2 regions of the Psychromicrobium ferritrahens genome follow, and region 1 is predicted to be linked to the other one. Evidence: riboswitches for the same ligand, from Rfam matches in the RefSeq annotation. Region 1 holds a riboswitch; the other holds the start of a gene.
The links. Region 1 has a riboswitch for thiamine pyrophosphate ahead of ABDK06_RS06700 (ECF transporter S component). Riboswitches for the same ligand answer to the same signal wherever they lie in the genome.

Region 2: linked by a shared signal. The riboswitch ahead of thiM (hydroxyethylthiazole kinase) and the one ahead of ABDK06_RS06700 (ECF transporter S component) in region 1 are both predicted to bind thiamine pyrophosphate.

The regions. Positions count from the first base shown of each region.
Region 1 covers NZ_JBDLLW010000001.1:1,441,229-1,449,087, reverse strand. Annotated here, with positions in the region: gene ABDK06_RS06715 (DUF7507 domain-containing protein) at 1-4,453, shown strand, start outside; gene ABDK06_RS06710 (hypothetical protein) at 4,460-4,948, shown strand; gene ABDK06_RS06705 (DUF4235 domain-containing protein) at 4,958-5,218, shown strand; TPP riboswitch at 5,320-5,431, shown strand; gene ABDK06_RS06700 (ECF transporter S component) at 5,470-6,084, shown strand; gene ABDK06_RS06695 (ABC transporter ATP-binding protein) at 6,090-7,565, shown strand; gene ABDK06_RS06690 (energy-coupling factor transporter transmembrane component T family protein) at 7,562-7,859, shown strand, end outside.
Region 2 covers NZ_JBDLLW010000001.1:1,629,717-1,637,575, forward strand. Annotated here, with positions in the region: gene ABDK06_RS07490 (flavin monoamine oxidase family protein) at 1-456, opposite strand, end outside; gene ABDK06_RS07495 (TetR/AcrR family transcriptional regulator) at 624-1,304, shown strand; gene ABDK06_RS07500 (VOC family protein) at 1,429-1,845, shown strand; gene ABDK06_RS07505 (SDR family NAD(P)-dependent oxidoreductase) at 1,871-2,833, opposite strand; gene ABDK06_RS07510 (SDR family NAD(P)-dependent oxidoreductase) at 2,881-3,564, opposite strand; gene ABDK06_RS07515 (helix-turn-helix transcriptional regulator) at 3,666-4,511, shown strand; TPP riboswitch at 4,560-4,651, shown strand; gene thiM (hydroxyethylthiazole kinase) at 4,646-5,467, shown strand; gene thiE (thiamine phosphate synthase) at 5,464-6,135, shown strand; gene ABDK06_RS07530 (bifunctional hydroxymethylpyrimidine kinase/phosphomethylpyrimidine kinase) at 6,132-7,712, shown strand; gene ABDK06_RS07535 (S1 family peptidase) at 7,780-7,859, shown strand, end outside.

The DNA.
Region 1 (7,859 bases):
GGACGACGTGAACACTGGCAAAGTGGACAACACGGCGAGTGCCAGTTCCCAGGACCCCTATGGCGGAACCGTCGGCTCCGCTGATTCCACCGCTTCGGTGCTTGTGCCGCAGCAGAACTCCCTGACCATTAAGAAGACCGCCGGTCAGTGGAACGATGCCAATGGCAACGGCTTGATGGATCCCGGTGAGAGCATCCCCTACACCTTTGTGGTGACCAACTCGGGGACCACCACGCTGACCGGCGTCGTGGTTAACGACGGGCTGATTCAGAATGTGAGCTGCCCGGCCCCCACCTTGGCGCCCGGCGCGAGCACTTCCTGCACCAGTTCGTACCTCCTGAAACAAACGGACGTCGATAAGGGTTTTGTCTTCAACTCCGCGACGGCCAGCGGCAGCACGCCGGGCGGCGGCAGCACCACCTCACCAGGCAGTGAGGTGACCACGCCGATCCCGGCCAAGGCCCAACTCAGCTTCGACAAAGCCGCCAGCCCGGTACAGGACGCAAACAGCAACGGTCGGGTCGATGCCGGGGATCGGATCGGCTACACCTTCACGGTGAGCAATCAGGGCAATGTGTCCATCGATTTCCTGGCGATCGCTGACTCGATTATGAACGGGATCAGCTGCCCGAAGGACGTCCTGATCGCCGGTGAGGGCATGGTCTGCACCAAGGACTACACGATCACCGCCGCCGATCTGGACAGCGGCAGCGTGCAAAACAGCGCCTCCGCCAGTGGCGTGGACCCCAGCGGCAAGACAGTGGAGTCCAACATCGACCAGACGAGCACAGCACTCAGCCCGACAGTGGGGATGACGGTAGAGAAGAGCGCCGCCTCTGCGGTGGACGTCAACGGCAACGGCTTCGTCGACGCCGGTGACACCATTGAATACTCCTTCAAGGTCAGCAACACCGGAACCGTGACTATGAAGGGGTTGGCGATCAACGACCCGCTGCTCGGCAGCGCTCCGATCAGCTGCCCGGTCGCAGACCTGCCGGCGGGTGAATCGACCACGTGTAGCGGCAGCTATACGCTGACCCAGCAGAACGTCGACGCCGGTTCAGTGAAGAACACCGCCACCGCTACCGCGACGCCACCCGGGACCGACGTCCCGGTCACCTCGCCGCCGAGCAATGAAGTGGTGGTGCCGATCGCTCCGAACAACAGGCTCGGCATCCTGAAAAAGGCCGGGGCTCCGCGAGATGCCAATAACAATGGCCAGATCGACCCCGGTGAAACGATCACCTACACCTTCACGGTGACCAACCTGGGCACCACGACGGTGAACTCGATCGCCGTCGCCGATCCTTTGATTCCCGCGGCCACGATCAGTTGCCCGGTGACCACGCTGGCTCCGCAAGGAGTGGCGGAGTGCGCCGCGAACTACCCGATCACAGCGCAGAACCTCGACGACGGCGTGGTGAGAAACACCGCTACCGCCACGGGGAAAGCAACCGATGGCTCCGACGTCGTCTCACCCGGCAGCAGCACCGAGACGCCGCTCGCTGCGGCGGACCAGCTGGTGATCAGCAAGGCAGTGGTGAAGCAGGCGGGCAAGGACTATCAGGACTCTAACGGCAATAATCTGCCTGATGTCGGAGAGACGGTGGCCTACTCCTTCACCGTCATCAACACCGGTAACACCAGCCTGGACAATGTCGTGGTTTCGGATCCGAAGCTCCCGGCGGTGAACTGCCCCAAGAGCGCCTTGGCCGCCGGCGAGTCGATCACCTGCCAAGGCATCTACGCCCTGACTCAGGACGATATCGACGCCGGTCAGCTGGTGAACCGGGCCAGAGTGGCGGGGACGCCTCCCCTGGGCCGTCCCGAGATCAATGCCGACAGCAACGAAGTGACCACTCCGCTTCCCCGAGCGAGCAGTGTGAGCCTGCTGAAAACCCTGCAAAGCCACGGCGATGTCAACGGTAATACTCTGACCGATGCTGGCGATTCGCTGACTTACAAGTTTGTGGTCACCAACACCGGAAACACTCGGGTCAGCGACGTCAAGATCAACGACCCACTGGTGACAAATACCAGCTGCGATAAGAACGCCCTGAACCCGGGAGAAACCGCCGAGTGCACCGGAAGCCTCACCGTCACTCAGGCTCAGGTCAATGCCGGCAAGATAGTGAACACCGCCACCGCAAAAGCGACCGGACCAGACGGCGAGAAGACCTCCCCGCCATCAACGGTGACCGTGCCGACAGACTCCAACCCCGCCGTGAGCTTGGTCAAATCCGTCAAATCGGTGCAGGACAGCAACGGCAGCGGTGGTATCAACGCCGGGGACACGGTGAACTATCTGTTGAGGGTCAGTAATATCGGCACTCTGACGCTGAGCAACCCGCAGATCGTTGAGCAGCTGACCGGGGTGAGCGTGAGTTGCCCGACGGGAGATGTGCAGCCCGGAGCCAGCGTGGATTGCGAAGGCAGTTACACGCTGACCCAGGCCGACATCGACGCCGGTGAGGTGATCAACACCGCGACCGCCACCGCCAGTGCGCCGATCCCCGGTTCCGGTGGAACACAGACCGTGACCTCGCCCCGGGCGAGCGTGGAACAACCCCTGCTGCGGAACAACCAACTCGAATTGCAGAAGACCGTCTCCGGCATCGTGGACGTCAATGCCAATGGCAAAACCGATACCGGCGATCAGATCAAATACTCCTTGGTGGCGAGCAATCAGGGCAACACCACACTGAAGAATGTCAAGGTGGTCGACGAGCTGCTCCCGGGACTCAATTGCACCGTGGCGACCCTCGAGCCGGGCAAGACTCTGGAATGCTCGGGCGTATACACCCTCAAGCAGTCAGACGTGGATGCCGGGGTGGCCATCAATAGGGCCACCGCCACCGCGACGGCTCCGGATAACAGCGAACTGAGCAGCGTGGATTCGGTCAATACCCCGACCGCGAACGATGCGGCGCTGAATCTCAAGAAGACCCACGAGGCGCCGGTCGATGCGAACAACAACGGCCAGATCGACGTGGGAGAGACGGTGAAGTTCAACTTCACGATCAGCAATAGCGGATCGGTGAGCATCAAGGGGATCGCACTGGAAGATCCGATGCTGGCCGGCCAGCTGAACTGTGAATCAACGCTGCTCGCGCCGGGTGCCTCGATGAACTGCTCTGGAACCTACACCATCACTCAGCGGGACATCGAGAACGGGAGCATCGTCAATACCGCGAGAGTCGACGGCGTCAAACCCGATAACAGCACTGTTCCTCCGGCGGAAGCCACTGACACGGTGGTCCTCGATCGAAAGCCCGCCTTGAGTTTCGTCAAGAGCATCACGGGCACCCACGACCTCAACCACGACGGCCGACTGGCCTCCGGAGACAGCATTGACTATCGATTCACGGTGAAGAACAGCGGCAACGTTTCGCTGACCGGAGTCGGCGTTGCCGATGCCAAGCTGGCCGCAGCGGGTGTGCGGATCTCCTGCCCGAGCACTGACCTGGCGCCGGGTGCCAGCGTGGACTGCACGGCGAGCTATCCCATCAGCCAGGCGGATGCCGATGCTGGCAAGGTGGTCAACACGGCACAGGCCTCGGCGCAGTTCGGTGACACCACGATCGACTCGGTGGAATCCGCGGCGACCCAGCTGCTGACCGTGAGGGACGGGCTGAGCCTGCAGAAGAAGATCGGTGGCACCAAGGATCTGAATCGGAACGGCAAGCTCGACGCCGGGGACACCATCGAGTACCTCTTCACGGTCAGCAACACCGGCACCAGAACCGTGACCGGCGTCGTGGTGAACGATCCGCTGGTCAAGGTCAGCTGCCCGGAGACCAGCTTGGCCGCCGGGGCCAGCACGATCTGCAGTGCGAGTTACCCGGTGACCCAAGCTGACGTGGACTCTGGCAGCGTCAAGAACACCGCGACCGCGAGTGGTAAGACGCCGGACGGCAAGCCGATCGTCAGCGACCCGGATTCGGTGACCGAGAACCTGAACCCCGCTCCCGGGCTGCAACTGGTCAAGAAGGCCGGTGCGGTGCAGGACGCTAACCGCAACGGCCGCAAGGACGCCGGGGACACGATCAGCTACAGCTTCACCTTGAGCAACACCGGTAACACCACCTTGCTCAAGGTCTCGGTGATCGACCAGATGCTCAGCAGAGCCGGAGTCAGGGTCAACTGCTCGGTCCCGGTACTCGCTCCGGGAAGTTCAGTGACCTGTAGCTCTGAGCCTTACCGGATCACCGCAGCGGATGTGCTGGCGGGGGCTGTCTCCAATACCGCGACCGCTACCGGAGGCAGCAGTAACGGCAACCCGCCGGTCGTCTCACCGCCGTCGAGCACTAAGACCTCGCTGGATGCCAAGGTCAAGCCACTGCCGAATACGGGGGTCGACAATATCTGGCTCTTCGGGCTGGGCGGCGCAGTGCTCTTGATCGGCATTTTATTGGTGGTTCTCGGCGCATATCGCCGTCGGAACAAATCCTAGGAGAATATGAAACACCCAGCTGGAAATGATCTTGTTTTGAAGGCTAAACGTCTGCGGCTCCTCGGTGCTGCGCTATTGCTCATGCCGCTGGCGCTGGCTGCTTGCACTCCGGGCGAGTCCAAGAACCCGACCAGTACGACGCCGTCGGCTTCGGTGAGCCAGGCGACCCAGGGGCTGATCTCACCGCAGTTGCCGGAAATACCTCAGTTGGAGGGCGTCAAAGGCATTCACTCCAGCACCACGATGGCGCAGTGCTCTAGCAAAGCCGGCCCGGTCACTGCCAATGGCAAGGTGACGAATTCGACGTCGCAAACCGCTGACCTAGTGGTCACAGTGGATTGGGCTACCGCGAGCTCAGACGTGATGGCGCGCGGCGTCGCAGTGCTCAGAGCGGTGCAGCCGGGCGAGAGCAAAGCCTGGCAAGTCAGTGCCCAGCTGAGTTATCAACAGCCGGTCAACTGCATTCTGACCGCGCAGGCCGGAACTCTGAAGTAGGCTGAAGCCATGAATCTGTTGTTCAAACTTCTGGCCGCGGGGATCAGCTTCGGCGCTGGCTTCGCCGCGAACAAACTGGTGGACACGGTGTGGACCAAGACCACCGGGAACGCCCCGCCCAAGGACGGGGAGAACCTGGAACACAGCCTGCGGTCCGCACTGACCTTCGCCATCGTCTCGGCGACAGTGGCGGCGATCATTCAGACCCTGACCGGTCGTGGCGCGCAACGCGCGATAGCCAAGTTCAATAAGTCCCGCGATCTGACCTGAGACTTAGCCGTCGAGTGTGCAGATCTACACGTTTTGAAGCCTCTTTAAGATGTAGATCTGCACACTCGATGTGGGTTAAGCGGGTGTAAACTTACACAGCAAAGTAACGACAGGGGAGCGCCGCCATCCGGTGGGCGCTGAGAGTGCGGATCACCGCAGACCCTCGAACCTGATCCGGTTAGTACCGGCGAAGGGAGTCGAGCGCTCTTCGGCGTGTGGGAATACGTCGCCCCTCCTGAAAAGGAGGAATCATGACCAGCACTCTTTCAAGCAGCACAGGCTACCGCTGGCGGGTAGTGGATATCGTGGTCGCCGCAGTGATCGCCGTCGCGGGTGGCGTCATTTTCTGGGCCTGGTCGGCGTTGGCCTCCGGGATCAGTGTGCTCTCCGCGGGCTACCCGCCGCTCAGCGCCCTCTGGTCCGGCGGCTGGTTCATTCCGGCGGTGCTCGGCGGCTTGGTGATCCGCAAACCTGGAGCCGCACTGTTCTGTGAAACCGTTGCCGCGATGGGTGAACTGCTCGCGGGGTCGCCCTACGGCGGCACCGTGCTGCTCTCCGGAATCTTGCAGGGCCTCGGGGCCGAACTGGTCTTCGCGGCCTTCCGCTACCGCTCCTGGAAACTGCCCGTCTCGGTGCTCGCAGGTGCTGCCGCTGGCCTGCTCTGCGGGATCAACGACTGCTTCCTGCCCTGGGGCTGGAACATCGAATACACCGCGGATTTCAAGGCCGTCTACCTGGTGTTCTGCATGATCTCCGGTGCGCTGATCGCCGGAGCGCTCTCCTGGTTGGCGACCCGGGGCCTGGCTCGCACCGGTGCGCTCTCCAGCTTGGGTGCCAGAAATGCTCACCGGGAGCCGAGCTTCTGAAGGCGATGACCGAGGTTCGCAGAGCCGCCCGGCTGAGCGCTGAGGGCTGGTCCTTCAACCGGGCCGACCGAGTTCAGCCGGTGCTCCGAGAGCTGGACTTCTCGATCGAACCTGGGGAACGGGTCCTGCTGCTCGGTCCTTCGGGCTCGGGTAAATCGACATTGCTCCATGCCCTGGCCGGGGTGCTCGGCGACGGCGAAGCTGAGGAGGTCGGCAGGCTGACCTTGGACGGCGCCCACCCCAGAGCGAGTCGTGGCAGGGCCGGTCTGATGCAGCAGGACCCGGAGACCCAGGTGATCCTGCCCCGGGTCGGTGACGATGTGGCCTTCGGCGCGGAGAATCTCTCGGTGGCACCGGACCAGATCTGGCCGCGGGTCGAGAAGTCACTGCGCGCGGTGGGCCTTGAGCTGCCGATGAACCATCCCAGTAGTGCGCTCTCGGGCGGGCAGAAACAGCGACTGGCCCTGGCTGGGATCCTGGCCATGCATCCCGGAGTGATCCTGCTCGACGAGCCGACCGCCAATCTGGACCCGGAAGGCGTGCTCGAGGTGCGGGACGCCGTGGTCTCGGCGCTGGCGGACCGCTCGGCGACCCTGATCGTGGTGGAGCACCGGGTGGAAATCTGGCAGCATCACGTTGATCGCATTCTGGTGCTGAACTCGGCTGGCCAGCTGGTGGCGGACGGCGTCCCAGCGGAGGTGCTCAGCCGCCAGGGCGAAGCCTTGGCGGCACAGGGCATCTGGGTGCCGGATCACCCGCCGCGTGTCGAGCCCTTTGCGGCGGCGCCCGGTGAGGCTTTACTCAGCGCGCGGTCGCTGGGAGTCGGACGCCGGGGAATTGCCGTATCTGAAGGCCTGGAGCTGCTGGTCAACTCGGGTGAAGCTCTCGCCATCACCGGGAAGAACGGCAGTGGCAAGTCCACCCTCGCGCTGACCCTGGGCGGTTTGCTGAAACCTGTCTCGGGGCTGCTGCACGCGGAACCCGGGCTGTCGGCTGGGCTGGACTCCCGCCCCCGGCAGTGGAAGGCCAAGGAACTGGTCAGCCGGATCGGCAACGTCTTCCAAGAGCCGGAGCACCAGTTCGTCACCGGGAATGTGCGGGATGAGTTGGCTTTCGGGCTGCGGCACCAGGGCCGTCGGAGCAGCCAGGCGGAAACCGATGCGAGAGTCGATGAATTATTGGATGGGCTGGGGCTGACAGAACTGGCCGAGGCGAACCCTTTCACACTCTCCGGTGGGCAGAAGCGCAGGCTTTCGGTGGCTACCGTGATGGCGGCCAGGCCGCAGCTGCTCATTCTCGATGAGCCGACTTTCGGGCAGGATGCGCTCACCTGGCGGGCGCTCGTTGAACTGCTCCGATCGGCATTGCAAACGGGGAGCGCCGTCATCTCAGTGACGCATGACGAACAGTTCCTGCAAGCCCTCGGCAGCAGGCGTTTTCGGCTCGCAGAAGCGAACTCCGCCGAGCGAGAAATATTATGAAGATAACGCATGGGGGCTGGCTGGCCGAAGCTAACCCACTCAGCAAATTGAGTGCGGTGTTCCTGCTGACCCTCTCGCTGGCGCTCTCAGTGGATTGGGTTTCCGGCGGCATCGTACTGTTGTGCTTGCTTGCGGTCTTCCCGCTCAGCGGAGTCTCCTGGGCGACGCTCTTCCGGCGGATCTGGCCGGTCATCATTGCGCTGCTATTGGCCGCTTGGGGGACGGCGCTGGCCGCAGCGGATTCCGGACGCGTGCTGATGGACTGGGGTTACTTGAGCATCAGTGAAGGGTCCT
Region 2 (7,859 bases), 190 kb from region 1:
CAACCAGTGGTGGAAAGAGATGGTATCCAATTCACGCGCCCGGGGGTGTGCCCAGGGCTGCTCCGCACCGATCTCGGCGGCCAGCTCGTCGAGAATCCTGGTCAGCCGATCCATCTCCGCCGCGGTGCGCTCGGAGACCGGGAATACCTCTCCGGTATAGCGGGTGCGCTGGCCATCGGGAGCGAGATAGACCGATTCGCCATCCCGGTAACGGCTAAAGGTCTCTAAGCCGAGTTCTTCGAGTAGGCCGATCAGCACGGTCTGATCGGGTGAGACCCACTGACCGCCGATTTCGAGCACAGCGCCTTCCACGGTGTCCGTCCAGGTGCGGCCGCCCACCCGATCCCGGGCTTCCACAACGGCCACGCGGTACCCGGCGCGTTTCAATTTCCAGGCGACGCTCAGCCCGGATGGCCCGGCCCCGACCACGACCACGTCCCTCGTCAATGTGCTCATGGCTCCCCTTTGATTAGGTCGATATTCATTCACATCGGACTGATACATATAAATGAATACAATTCATTTATATGTATGCTAGCTCACAATTAAGAAAAAGGACATCACACTTCAGGCTCTGCCACCGGGTGAGATAATCAACTTCTGAGCAATTCGAAGGGACCACCATGGCGGATATGGCTGCCGCACAGCAATCTGGCGGCAAACGACGGGCCGGCCGGCCGGTCAAGGCCGTATTAGCCGTCGAGAGAATCATCCAGACAGCCCTCAACCTGGTCCGCCAAAGCGGTTATCAAGGACTCACCATGTCTGCCCTGGCGGGACGGCTCAATGTCGCACCCTCCGCGCTCTACAACCATGTGCGCTCAAAGAAGGAACTCCTGATCCTGGTGCAGGACCACTTGATGTCGCTGGTTGACGTCTCCTCCTTTGAGAGCAAACCCTGGGATGAAGCCATCCGTGACTGGGCCCGTTCCTACCGGGACGTCTTCGCGCACCACAGCCCGCTGATCCCGCTGATCGCGGTCCAGCCGATCACCAACTCACCCCAGACGCTGCGGATCTACGAAGCGGTGACCAAGGGCTTCAACCGTGTGGGCTGGCCTGAGGCCGAGATCGTCAATGCGGTAGTCGCCCTGGAATCCTTCATCTACGGCTCAGCCTTTGACGCCACCGCTCCGGAGAGCATCTTCGACATCGGAGCCTTGCAACCAGAGGCTCCCGCCCTGAGCAGCGCGGTGGCAGCGCGCGAAGCCGTTCATGGCCGCTACTCAGCCGAACCGGCCTTCGAGCTGGGTCTCGAATCGATCATTCAGGGCTTACAGTCCCGCTACCTTTCGAAACGCTGACCGAATCCGCGGGCTGAGCCGAAGAACTTGCCGCAAACAGTGTTCGCCCAGAGCTGGGAACCATCGACGCGAACCGAGCCCGGGGGTACGATCTGAGCAACTACTCGAGCTGCGGAGGAATATCATGACTACTCGCCTGAACCCTTATCTGAGCTTCAAGGACAACGCCAAAGAGGCTATGGAGTTTTACCAGAGCGTCTTCGGCGGCGAGCTGACCGCCAGCACCTTCGCGGAGTTCAACGCCCCGGTGGAAGCCAATGAGGCTAACCTGATCATGCACTCTCAGCTGGAAACCGCTGGCGGCCTGACCCTCATGGCCTCCGACACTCCTTCGCATATGGAGTTCAAGCCCGGTAACACCTATTCGGTGTCGCTCAGCGGTGAAGACGAAGCCGAGCTGCGAGGTTACTGGGAGAAGCTCTCCGACGGCGGCATCGTGGCGATGCCGCTGGAGAAAGCACCCTGGGGAGACAGCTTCGGAATGTGCAATGACAAATTCGGCATCGCCTGGCTGGTCAACATCAGCGGAGGCCAGCAGTAAGGTTTAGCGGCCGGCGGTCACCCGTTCAGAGGCCTGCGGCCTTCTGGAGCAGTTCGGTAGTTGCCTCCCAGAGCCGGTTCTCCCGGTCGCGGTCCCGGGCGAAGGGGGCGACCTCGATCACCCGATCGACCTCGATAAAAGCACCGTCGCGGAGCTCTTCCCAGCGGCTGTCGAGAGCCACCGAGGCGAGCGCCGGTGCCGACCGCTCCGGCGTCGTCGCCCCCGGCATCCGCGCCATCATCCGCGATATCGCCTGCACCGCCGCGCCCTGCTCTCGGGAGAGGCCGGTGCCGGGCATCCAGCCCGGCTCGAACACCACGACGGCGACCCCGTCGCCCAGCTTCCGCTGCGCTTCATGGGCGTAGTAGATGAGGGCGAGCTTGGCGTTTGCATAGGCGATGGCAGCGGCCTTGGTGCTCTTCGAGGTGCCGGCGGCGGCCGGCGTGGCCAGCTCGACGGGATCGCGCCAGACCGGCCGGGGCATCCCCATCATGCGCTGCATCAGGCCGGGGTTGTAGAGATTCGAGCTGAGCAGCACGATCCGGGTGGGGGTAGCCGAGGCGCCGATCAGTTTGCGGTGGTGGAGATCGCCGATCAGCTGGGCGTGCGCCAGGTAGTTCACCGCGAACGTCATCTCGAATCCGTCGTGCGAGGCTTCCCGGGTGTCCGCGGAGGACCAGCCGGCGTTTGCGATCACGGTGCTCAGCGGTCGGGCTGCCTCGCTGTCGATGAGTTCCTGCACGGCGGCAGCTGCGGCTCCGACGTCGGCAAGCCGGGAGAGATCGGTGGGAATCTCGTGCACGGTGGCACCGGCTTCACGTGCCTCGCGGGCGATCTCGGCTAGTTTTGGCCCAGCCCTTCCGACCAGCAGCAGGTCAGGACGGGTTGATTGAGGACGGCGCGCCAGTTCGAGGGTGGTGGCGCGGCCAAGTCCGCCGGTAGGGCCGGTGATCAGGACGGATCCGACGGTGCTGGAGGTGTGCGGCATGGCGTTTCAGACTTTCAGTCGATGGGTGGTGATGAGGCGGTGAGGATTTACCAGGGCAAAACGCCGTCGTCCTCTTGAACGGTCCCGGTGGGACCCGAGGCGCCGATGGTCGCCATCCGGACCACCACCTTGGCGCTTTCCGAGGCGGGACGCCCGCCGTCGTACCCTGCGATCAGGTCGGTCGCCGTCAGCCCCGGCTCGACCGCGTTGAACTTGATCCCGGGCTCCGCCTTGGCGTACTGAACTGTCAGCATCGTCACAGCGGCTTTGGAGGCTGCGTAGACCCCCGCCGGTTGCAGGGACTCGGTTCTCTCCGGATTGGTCACCGCCCAGAACGAGCCGAGACCGCTGGTGACGTTGACCACGACCGGCACCTCGGATTTACGCAATAAGGGCAACGCCGCCTGGGTGACGCGCACCACTCCAACCGGGTTCGTGTTGAACACCTGCAGCGCATCGGGGCCGAACGGTGCAGTGGGCACGATGCCGGCGTTGTTCACCAGCACATCGAGGTGGCCCTCCGCTTCATCGATCTGCTGTAAGGCTGCCGCCACAGAGGCGTCATCCGTGACGTCAAGTTGAACGAAGTGAGCACCTAAGTCCTTGGCTGCGGCCTGCCCGCGTTCAATACTGCGGGCACCGAGGTAGACCTTGTGCCCGAGTTCGAGTAGCTGTCGTGCTGTTTCATATCCGATGCCTTTATTGGCTCCGGTGATCAGTGTGATTGTCATGACTTCAGCTTTCTGGAAACATCGAGAGCCAACCAGTGGTCCCGTTTTCGTAGGACTGCCAGGTCCAGGACAAAGCCCCTCTCGCCGTGCACACTGGAAGCATGGAAACCTGGGAATTCGGACAGACACTGCGTCGCTGGCGTGATCGAGTCACACCGGAAGCTGTCGGTGTACCGGCTGGCGGCCGACGTCGCGCCTCCGGACTGCGCCGTGAAGAACTAGCCAGCCTGGTAGGCATCTCGGCGGATTACCTGACCCGCCTCGAGCAGGGCAGAGCCACCTCCCCCTCGGCCCAGGTCGTCGAATCCCTCGCCCGGGCACTGCGCTTACCCGATCAAGAGCGGGACTTGCTCTACCAGCTGGCGGGCCACGCCACCCCGGGGCCCGATATGGTCCCCTCACGGATTACCGCGAGCGTACAGCGGATATTGGATCGGCTATCCAACACCCCGGTCGCCGTCTTCGACGCCACCTGGACGCTGATCCTCGCCAATGCGCCGTACAACGCTCTGCTGGGCGAGACCTCAGCCTGGCACGGTCTGGAACGCAATGCCTTGTGGCGCAACTTCACCGGCTTGGGCTCCCGGGTGCTGCACACCCCCGAGGAGCGAGCGGAACTTCAGGCGGGGCAGGTGACCGACCTCAGGATGACGGCGAGCCGGTACCCGGCCGACCGGAGCCTGAAATCGCTGATCGCCGAACTGCGCTCCCGGAGCCCTCGATTTCAGCAGCTGTGGGAATCGGGGGAAGTTCCGAACCGGGAGAACACCTCGAAGCACAAGATCATCGAGCACCCCGCGGTCGGGCGGATCACGCTCGACTGCGATGTGCTCTTCGTCGCCACCGATGACCTGAGGATGATGATCTATACCGCAGAACCAGGCACCGCAGATGCCGACCGGCTCGCTCTCGCCTTAGTCATCGGCACTCAATCCCTCGTCGAATAGAGAACCAGCGGCCGCGAGATGTTCAGCGGTGCGATATCGTGGTGCTAACCACGTGACACGGGGTGCCCGCAAGGGCTGAGATCACACCCGTCGAACCTGATCTAGTTAGTACTAGCGAAGGGATGTCGCGCATCATGCGCACGCCAGAAGAATTCATTTCACTCAGTCAATCCGCCCTGCTCGCAGTGCGCTCCGAAGCGCCGCTGGTGCAGTGCATCACTAATAGCGTGGTGGTGAATTTCACCGCGAACGTACTGCTCGCCCTGGGAGCTTCCCCCGCGATGGTGGACATTCCAGAGGAAGCAGAGCCCTTTGCCCGGGTGGCCTCTGGCTTGCTGCTGAACCTGGGCACTCCCACCGCCGAACACCGTCAAGCCATGCTGCGCGCGGTGGCCGGGGCGAGTTCCGCCGGCACCCCGTGGGTGATCGACCCGGTCGCTATTGGCTCACTGCCGGTGCGGACCGAACTCGCGATGCGGCTCAGGGAGCTGAAACCCGATGTCATCCGCGGCAATGCCTCGGAGATCATCGCCCTGGCTGGAAACGGCCCAGGCGGGCGAGGAGTGGACGCCGCCCACGGCGTGGAAGCGGCCCTGCCCGCAGCCACCGAACTGGCTGCGGGCGACAGCGTGGTGGCGATCTCCGGCCCGATCGATCTGATCGTCGGCGGACAGTACCGAGTCCGCATCGCCAATGGCACCGATCTGCTCACTAAGGTGACAGGCGGAGGCTGCGCACTGGGAGCGGTGATCGCGGCCTTCGCCGCGACGAGCGAAGATCAACTGAGCACTACGGTAGCCGCCGTCACGGTCTACACCGTGGCCGCCGAGATCGCGGCGGAACGCGCTGCCGGACCGGGTAGCTTCGCCCTGGCCTTCCTTGACGAACTCTCCGCGCTGCGGCCCGAGGACCTCAGCGAACGGGCCCGGATCCAGGTCGAACGAGTGACTCGATGAGCCAGCGAGCCGGGACGGATCTCGATCTCTCCCTCTACCTGGTCACCGATGCGGCTCAGATCGCCGCGCAGGGCAAGTCCTTGACCGACGTCGTCCGCCTGGCGGTCTCCGGCGGCGTCACCGCGGTGCAGCTCCGGGAGAAGACGGCGTCGACGGCTGATTTTTTGCGCACCGTGACCGAAGTCTTCACGGTGCTTCCGGAGCGGGTGAGCCTTTTCGTCAATGATCGGGTCGACGTCTTTCTGGCGGCTCGTGCGCTGGGCTGCCGGGTGACCGGGGTGCATCTGGGCCAGTCCGATCTGCCGATTGCACTGGCCCGCGAACTGATCGGCGAGCAGCCGGTGATCGGGCTGAGTGCAGCCACTCCGGAGGAACTTCGGACCGCCGAGCAGCAAGCGACGCTGATCGACTATCTGGGAATCGGCACCCTGCACCCCAGCAGCACGAAGCCCGATGCACCCGCCGCCCTGGGAATAGAGGGCTTCCGCGAGCTCGTCAAGCAGTGCTCACTGCCCGTGGTGGCGATCGGCGGCATCGGCATCGCCGACCTGCCCGGGCTACGTCGCTCGGGAGCTGCGGGGGCAGCGGTCGTCTCCGCGATCTGCACCGCAAGTGACCCGCTCGCGGCAGCGCAAGAACTCTCCCGGGCCTGGCGGACCGCGCAATGAGCGGCTCGAGCCAACGGTTGCGGCAACTGAGCACCCCACCATCTGGCATCCCTCGGGTACTCAGCATCGCCGGCACCGACCCGAGCGGCGGGGCGGGCATCCAGGCCGATCTGAAGAGCATCGCGGCCCAGGGCGGCTACGGCATGGCGGTGGTCACCGCGCTGGTCGCCCAGAACACCCAGGGAGTCAGCGCGGTGCATGTCCCTCCGGTGAGCTTCTTAGCCGAGCAGCTCACCGCGGTGAGCGACGACGTCGAGATCGACGCGGTCAAGATCGGCATGCTGGCCAACCGCGAAGTGATCAAGACGGTTGCTGACTGGTTGGCTCGGCACCGACCAGCCATTGTGGTGCTGGATCCGGTGATGGTGGCGACCAGCGGGGATCGCTTGCTCGATGAGGACGCCGAAAATGCGCTTCGCGAATTATTGAGCACGGTGGATCTGGTCACCCCCAATCTTCCAGAACTGGCGATTCTGGCCGAGGAAGCTCCTGCGGTCAACTGGCCCGAAGCGCTGGCCCAGGCAGCGCGGCTCGCCAACCGTTACGGAGTCACAGTACTGGCCAAGGGCGGCCATCTGGCAGGAGAGCAGGCCCCCGATGCGCTGATCGAACCTTCCCGCGGTGAGGAGGTAAGGGTGACGCAGTTCCCCGCTCGCCGAATCCGCACCGAGAACACCCACGGCACCGGCTGCTCGCTGTCCGCAGGTCTGGCCACTCGGCGAGCGGCGGGTGAGGATTGGCCCTCCAGCCTCCGCGAAGTGAAGCGCTGGCTGAGCGAGAGCATTGCGCACGGTGCAGAACTCCGGGTTGGCAAGGGCCGGGGTCCGATCAATCACTTCGCCGGTCTCTGGCAGCGAGGTGGCTTAGCCACCAGTGCGAATCCTGAAGATCTAAAGCAGGAGTGGTGGCAGGACATCTCCGCCTGGAGAGCAGCCATCGACGAGCTGCCCTTTATCCGCAAACTCGCCGACGGCAGCCTGGAGCCAGCGAGCTTCCGCTGGTACCTGGCCCAGGACGCTCTCTATCTGCGCGAGTACTCCCGAGGCCTGGCGGAAGCCAGCAAGCTCGCCCCGAGCACCGCCGAGCAAGCCTTCTGGGCGGCGAGCGCGCAGAACGCGATTGCCACCGAGCTGGGACTACACCGAGACTGGCTCGGCGCCGAGACGGTGTTCGAGCAAGAGCCGAGCCAAACCACTACTCACTACCTTCAGCACCTGCACGCCTGCCGGGATAGCTATCCGCTTTTGATCGCCGCGCTGCTGCCCTGCTTCTGGCTCTATCACGACGTCGGAAGCCGCTTGCAGCACGCCGTCACGGAACAGCATCCTTACCGGAGCTGGCTGGAGACCTACGCCGATCCGGAGTTCACGGAAGCCACCCGCCGAGCCATTGATTTCGTGATGACGGCCGCAGTGCAAGCCGGGCCAGCTGAGCGGAGCGCCATGCAGCGGGCCTTCCGCATCTCGGCTGAACACGAACGGGACTTCTTCGCCGCGCCGCTGCTCCGCTGCTCCGCTGAGGCACTGTCAGGATATTCCCAGCTAAATCCGCACCTCGAAGCAGAGACAAGGATGTGAATTTGCTATAAAGTTCCTGTGAGCGCAATCACTTGTTGACCGGGGACAATCAACAAGAAAGGCAATAATGCGAAAGACTGTCAAAGCGACGATGCTTGGGTTGGCTGCTCTTGGCCTCATCCTCACTGGAGGAGCCACCGCGAATGC